One region of the Geodermatophilus sp. SYSU D01119 genome, then DNA from elsewhere that is predicted to be linked to it. Evidence: riboswitches for the same ligand, from Rfam matches in the RefSeq annotation. Region 1 holds a riboswitch; the other holds the start of a gene.
What was found. Region 1 has a riboswitch for S-adenosylmethionine ahead of thrC (threonine synthase). Riboswitches for the same ligand answer to the same signal wherever they lie in the genome.
Positions count from the first base shown of each region.

Region 2: it holds a riboswitch for S-adenosylmethionine, as region 1 does, so the genes downstream of both, ACI79X_RS14175 (bifunctional o-acetylhomoserine/o-acetylserine sulfhydrylase) here and thrC (threonine synthase) in region 1, are expected to answer to the same signal.

Region 1 is NZ_JBJGYL010000032.1:26,868-30,266, forward strand. Features, by position in the region: gene ACI79X_RS20195 (hypothetical protein) at 39-221, opposite strand; gene ACI79X_RS20200 (cold-shock protein) at 351-551, opposite strand; gene thrC (threonine synthase) at 760-2,079, opposite strand; SAM riboswitch class I at 2,092-2,215, opposite strand; gene ACI79X_RS20210 (HAD family hydrolase) at 2,275-3,096, shown strand; gene ACI79X_RS20215 (ABC transporter permease) at 3,093-3,399, opposite strand, start outside.
Region 2 is NZ_JBJGYL010000017.1:11,425-14,823, forward strand. Features, by position in the region: gene ACI79X_RS14165 (mechanosensitive ion channel family protein) at 1-471, shown strand, start outside; gene ACI79X_RS14170 (hypothetical protein) at 468-962, shown strand; SAM riboswitch class IV at 1,010-1,126, shown strand; gene ACI79X_RS14175 (bifunctional o-acetylhomoserine/o-acetylserine sulfhydrylase) at 1,170-2,462, shown strand; gene metX (homoserine O-acetyltransferase MetX) at 2,628-3,399, shown strand, end outside.

The DNA of each region.
Region 1 (3,399 bases):
AACGGGGGGTGGGCGCCGGGTGTTCCGCCCCGGACGGGTCAGTCCTCCCGCGGGACCTCGAGCCACGCGCCCGTGACGGGGTCCCGGCGCTCCACCAGGACCGCGGCGTCCCCGGTGGGCAGCCACACCCGGTTGAGCCCGTCGTCGTACTTCAGCTCCAGCCCCGGCCGGCGTGCCAGCACCGGCGCGTCCTCCAGGAACGTGATGCCCCAGCGCGGCACGGCCGCTCCTCTCGCGCTGCCCACCGTCCCGCCCCGGACACGACCGAGGCCCGGCCCCCTGTCGGGGACCGGGCCTCGGTGTGCGGAGCGGCGGCTCAGGCGCTCTGCCCGATCCTCGCCTTCGCGGGCTCAGGCGACGCGGACGGCGTCGGCCTGCGGGCCCTTCTCGCCCTGGACGACCTCGAAGGTCACCCGCTGGCCCTCGTCGAGGCTCTTGTAGCCGTCCATCTGGATGGCCGAGTAGTGGACGAAGACGTCCTGGCCGCCGTCGACGGCGATGAAGCCGAAGCCCTTCTCGGCGTTGAACCACTTCACGGTGCCCTGTGCCACGTGCGCTCCCACGGTCGTGCGTGCGGACGGTCCCCGTGATCCGGGGACCGGGATCCAGCTCTTCCGCCCGTGATCACGTGCGTGGAACTGACCGCGCGAGACGGTACAACAAGGAGGCCGATGCGGGGAGATCCTGCCCACACGACTCGGCCACGATCGGGTCGGGGATGTCACCCGACCGGATCGGCGCTGACCGCGACTCTACGCCTCAGGAGATGAGGCCCGCCGACCGGACCGACCGCAGCGAGGGCTCCACGCGGTGGGTGAACCCGACCACCGGCAGCAGCGGGTCGAGGGTCTTGAGGCCCTCCCCGGTGTTGAGGACGACGGTCTCCTCCGTCGGGTCGAGCCGGCCGTCCTCCACCAACTGCCGGAGCACCGCGACGGTCACGCCGCCGGCGGTCTCGGCGAAGACGCCGGTGGTGCGGGCGAGGTCGCGGATGCCCTGGACGATCTCGTCGTCGCCGACCCGGCCGACCGACCCGCCGGTGCGGCGGATGGCGTCGAGCGCGTACGGGCCGTCGGCGGGGTTGCCGATGTTCAGCGACTTCGCGATGCCGGTGGGCTTGACCGGCTTGACGACGTCCCAGCCGTTGTCGAAGGCGGTGGCGATCGGGTCGCAGCCGGCCGACTGCGCGCCGAAGACGCGCCACTCGGTGTCGGCGACGATCCCGGCCTTCACCAGCTCCCGCCAGGCCTTGTCCACCTTGGTGAGCAGCGAGCCCGACGCCATCGGGATGACCACCTGGGCCGGGATGCGCCAGCCGAGCTGCTCGGCGATCTCGTAGCCCATCGTCTTGGAGCCCTCGGCGTAGTAGGGCCGCACGTTCTGGTTGACGAAGGCGGTGTCCTCGAACTCGTCGGTCTCGGCGAGCTCGCTGGTGAGCCGGTTGACGTCGTCGTAGGAACCGTCGACGGCGACCAGCGTCTGGCCGTAGACCGCCGACTGCACGACCTTGCCGGGCTCGAGGTCGGACGGGATGAAGACGAAGGAGGGCAGGCCCACGCGGGCGGCGTGCGCGGCCACGGAGTTCGCCAGGTTGCCGGTCGAGGCGGCGGCGATCTTGCGGTAGCCCAGCCGCTTGGCGGCGGTGGCGGCGAGGCTGACCACGCGGTCCTTGAACGAGTGCGTGGGGTTGGCCGAGTCGTCCTTGACCCACAGCCCGCCGGTGATGCCGAGCTCGGCGGCGAGCCGGTCGGCGCGGACCAGCGGCGTCATGCCCGGGTCGAGCGAGACGCGGTCGGCCGGGTCCTGGCCCACGGGCAGCAGCGCGGCGTAGCGCCAGATGTTCTGCGGGCCGGCCTCGATCTGCTCGCGGGTGACGGCGGCCATGAGCTCGGGGTCGTAGTCGACCTCCAGCGGGCCGAAGCACTCGGCGCAGGCGTGCTCGGCGATGAGACCGAAGGTGGCGCCGCAGTTGCGACAGACGAGGCCGCGGGCGGGGCTGGGCGGCACGGGGCCGCCGCCAGCGGAGTCGGCCTGGAGGGCGGTGTTGGACCCGGTGGAGCTGGGAGCGGTCAGGGTCATGCGACGACTACCTCCTCATCTTCCCCGCGTCGGGCCGTCGAGCCGCGCGGGACGGAATTGGCACCTCTCGCCGCTCACGCGAGCGCGGTTGCCGGGGCTTCGTCGGGCCGTGTCCCTCTGCCCCTCTGGATGAGTGGAACGCCCCGAGTCTACCCGGGGTCCGGAGCCGCTCCCGGTCCCGGCCATGCTGGGCGTGTGGCAGCGCGCATCGTCTACACCGACCTCGACGGCACGATGGTCGGCCCTCGGGGGTCGTTCTGGCACGCCTCCGACGGCTCCCCCACCGCCGAGCCCGCGGCCGCCCTGCTCGAGCTGCACACCGCCGGGGTCGCGCTGGTGATCGTCAGCGGGCGGACCGCCGACCAGGTCACCGAGGCCGGGCGGATCTTCGCCGCCGACGGCGCGATCGCCGAGCTCGGCTCGCTCGTCACGTGGAAGGGCGGCCGGGAGCGCCACCAGCTCACCGGCGCGCTGCCCGCCGAGCACGCCGGGCGCACGCCGATGGACGTCATGGCCGAGCTCGGCGTCGTCGACGCGCTGTGCGCCGCCCACCCGGGCCGGCTGGAGTGGCACGCGCCCTGGCACACCACGCACGAGGGCGACGCGCTGCTGCGCGGCTACGTCGACCCGGTCGCCGTCGACGCCTGGCTCGCCGAGCGCGGCCTGGGCTGGCTCACGCTCAAGGACAACGGCGCCATCCCGGCGACGGCGAAGCTGGACCTCGCGCCCGAGGGGCAGCTGGCGCGGGTCTACCACCTGATGCCGCGCGGCATCTCCAAGGGCGAGGCGATCGCCTGGGACCTCGAGCGGCGCGGCGTCGACCCCGCCGACGCGGTCGCGATCGGCGACAGCGCCAGCGACCTGGAGATGGCGCCCGCCGTCGGCCGGCTGTGGATCACCGCGAACGGCGCCGAGGTCGAGGGCATGGAGGCGATGCTGGCCGCCGTCCCCAACGCGTCGGTGACCGACGAGGCGATGGGCGTCGGCTGGGCCCAGGCGGTGCGGGCCTCGCTCTAGCTCGTCACGTCCCGCCGGGAGAAGGAGCGGAACGCCAGGGCGGTGAACACCGCGGCGTAGACCAGCGACTGGATGACACCGCGGAACAGGTCGGAGGAGTCGACCGGCGTCTGCAACAGGTCGGTCCAGGCGAACTCCTCCGCCGTGGGGAACCAGTCGCGGATGGCGCCGAGCTGCTCGACCTGGTCGAGGATCGCGAACACGACCATCGTGAACACCGCCCCGCCGACGGCGGCCAGCGGCGCGTCGGTGACCGTGGACAGCCAGAACGCGAGCGCGCCGACGACGAGCAGGTGCACGGCG
Region 2 (3,399 bases), on a different contig from region 1:
GTGGTCGGCGGCGGCGACCCGGCCAACGGCACCGTCGAGGACGTCACGCTGCGGATCACGCGGCTGCGCTCGGCCGACGGCGAGGTGGTCACCATCCCGAACGGGCAGATCGTCAAGGTGGTGAACCTGTCCCGCGACTGGGCGCGCGCCGTCGTCGACGTGCCGGTGCCCACGACGGCCGACGTCACCCGGGTCAACGACGTGCTGCGCGACGTCGGCCGGGCGGCCTTCGCCGACCCCGGGCTGCGCCGCCTGCTGCTCGACGAGCCCAGCGTCATGGGCGTGGAGAGCATCGACCTCGACCAGGTCAACGTGCGGGTGGTGGCGCGCACGCTGCCCGGCCGCCAGTTCGAGGTCGGCCGCGACCTGCGCGAGCGCATCGTGCTCGCCTTCGCCCGGGCCGGTCTCACCATCACCCCCGAGCCGCCCGCCGCGGCCCCGGCGCCCGCCCGGCAGGGGGCGCAGCAGTGAGCGTCCCCGGCGCGCCCCGCCCGGCCGACGGGACCGACGGCACCGTCGGCGACCCGGCCGGCCGCGGCCGGTTCGGCCTCTCCGGCGTCCTGCGCCGCACGCCCGGCCGCATCGGGCGGGCACGCACGTCGACGCTGGTCCTCGTCGCCCTGTTCCTCGGCCTCGGCGTGCTCTACCTCTACGTCAAGCCCGCCGACGCCGGCGCCGACCCCGCGGGCGGCACGACGACGGTCACCACCCCGGCCCCGGCGCCCGCGCCGACGACCGCCCCGCCGGCGACGACGACGGAGGAGGCCCCGGGGACGACGACGCCGGAGGAGACCGCGCCGACGACGACCGCCCCGGACACCCCCGCACCGACGACGACCACCGCACCGCCGACGACCACGGCCCCGGGCACCACGGCGCCGGAGCCGACCACGCCGGACACCCCCGAGGCACCGGTCCCGACGACGACGGCGCCCACGACCGGCAGCGCGCCCACCTCCTGAGCCCCCCGGGCTGGACGCGGCGCGGTGGACCGCTAGGGTCGCCCCAGGCTCCTGAGTGACAGCGCGAAGTACCTGGCTGGCTGTCCGGCAACCTCTCCTCCGTCTGAGGTGCTCCCAGGGGAAGAGCCGGCCGCGCTGCGCCCGCAGCACGGCAAGGACGGAGCACCTGTGCGCCGCAGGTCCTCCGGAGCGAGAGGAGACGGCGCGTTGACCGACCCGCAGAGCTGGAGCTTCGAGACCCGGCAGATCCACGCCGGCACGAGCCCCGACCCCACCACCGGCGCCCGGGCGCTGCCCATCTACGCCACCACGAGCTACCAGTTCCGCGACACCCAGCACGCCGCGGACCTGTTCGCGCTGGCCGAGCTCGGCAACATCTACACGCGGATCATGAACCCGACGCAGGACGCGCTCGAGCAGCGCGTGGCCTCCCTCGAGGGCGGCGTCGCGGCCCTCGCGGTGGCCAGCGGCCAGGCCGCGGAGACGCTGTCGCTGCTCAACGTCGCCGAGGCCGGCAGCCACGTCGTCGCCTCCGCCTCGCTCTACGGCGGCACCTACAACCTGCTGCACCACTCGCTGCCCAAGCTCGGCGTCGAGGTGTCCTTCGTCGAGGACCCCGACGACCCGGAGAACTGGCAGCGGCTGGTCCGCGAGAACACCAAGGCCTTCTACGGCGAGTCGATCGGCAACCCGAAGGGCGACGTCCTCGACATCGCCGCCGTCGCCGAGGTGGCCCACCGCAACGGCGTGCCGCTGATCGTCGACAACACCATCGCCACCCCGTACCTGGTGCGCCCGCTCGAGCACGGCGCCGACGTCGTCGTGCACTCGGCCACCAAGTACCTCGGCGGCCACGGCACCGCGATCGCCGGCGTCATCGTCGACGGCGGCAGGTTCGACTGGACGCAGGGCAGGTTCCCCGGCTTCACGACGCCGGACCCGACCTACCACGGCGTCGTCTACGCCGACCTCGGCGCGCCCGCCTACGCGCTCAAGGCCCGCGTGCAGCTGCTGCGCGACCTGGGCCCGGCGATCAGTCCGTTCAACGCCTGGCTGGTGGTGCAGGGCATCGAGACGCTGTCGCTGCGCATGGAGCGGCACGTGGCCAACGCCCAGCGGGTGGCGGAGTTCCTCGAGGCGCACGACGAGGTGGAGTCGGTGCACTACGCCGGCCTGCCCTCCTCGCCGTGGCACGCGGCGCAGCAGCGCTACGCCCCGAAGGGCGCCGGCGCGGTGCTGGCGTTCGAGATCCGCGGCGGCGTCGAGGCCGGCAAGCGCTTCGTCGAGGGGCTGGAGCTGCACAGCCACGTGGCCAACATCGGCGACGTGCGCAGCCTGGTCATCCACCCGGCGTCGACGACGCACTCGCAGCTGACGGCCGAGGAGCAGCTCACCACCGGCGTCACGCCGGGCCTGGTGCGGCTGGCCGCCGGCCTGGAGGGCATCGAGGACATCCTCGCCGACCTCGAGGCCGGGTTCCGCGCCGCCAAGGGGGCGTGATGACGGGGGTGCGGGACGCCGCGGCGTCCCGCCCCCCCCCCCCCCCCCCCCCCCGGCGGCCCCCCGCCCCCCCCCCCCCCCCCCCCCCCCCCCCCCCCCCCCCCCCCGCCGCGCACCGGCGGGTGGCGCGAGGGCGACCCCGCCGGGGACCGGCTCTTCCTCGACCTGGACGGACCGGTCCGGCTCGAGCGCGGCGGGGTGCTGCCCGGCGTCCGGGTGGCCTACGAGACCTGGGGCACGCCGGCGCCCGACGGCTCCAACGCGGTGCTGGTCGAGCACGCGCTCACCGGCGACAGCCACGTCACCGGCCCGGCGGGCCCCGGCCACCCGACGCCGGGCTGGTGGGCGTCGCTGGTCGGGCCGGGCGCGCCGCTGGACACCGACCGGTACTTCGTCGTGTGCGCCAACGTGCTCGGCGGCTGCCAGGGCACCACCGGGCCGTCGTCGGCCGCGCCGGACGGGCGCCCGTGGGGCGAGCGGTTCCCCGAGGTGACCGTCGGCGACCAGGTGCGGGTCGAGGCCGCGCTCGCCGACGCGCTCGGCGTACGGCGCTGGGCGGCCGTCGTCGGCGGGTCGATGGGCGGCATGCGGGCGCTGGAGTGGGCGGTGGCGCTGCCCGACCGGGTGGCCGGCCTGTTCTTCCTCGCCTCGGGCGCGGCGGTCACCGCCGACCAGCTCGGCACCCAGACCACCCAGCAGGCGGCCGTGCGCGCCGACCCCGTGGCCGGGCTCGGCATCGCCCGCCGGATCGCGCACCTCACCTACCGCAGCGCGCTGGAGCTCGAGGAGCGCTTCGGCACGGACGTGCAGGCCGACGGGCGCTTCGCCGTCGCCTCCTACCTCGAGCACCACGCCGACAAGCTGGTCCGCCGCTTCGACCCGGGCAGCTACCTGGTGCTCACCGAGGCGATGAACACCTGGGACGTCGGGCGTGGCC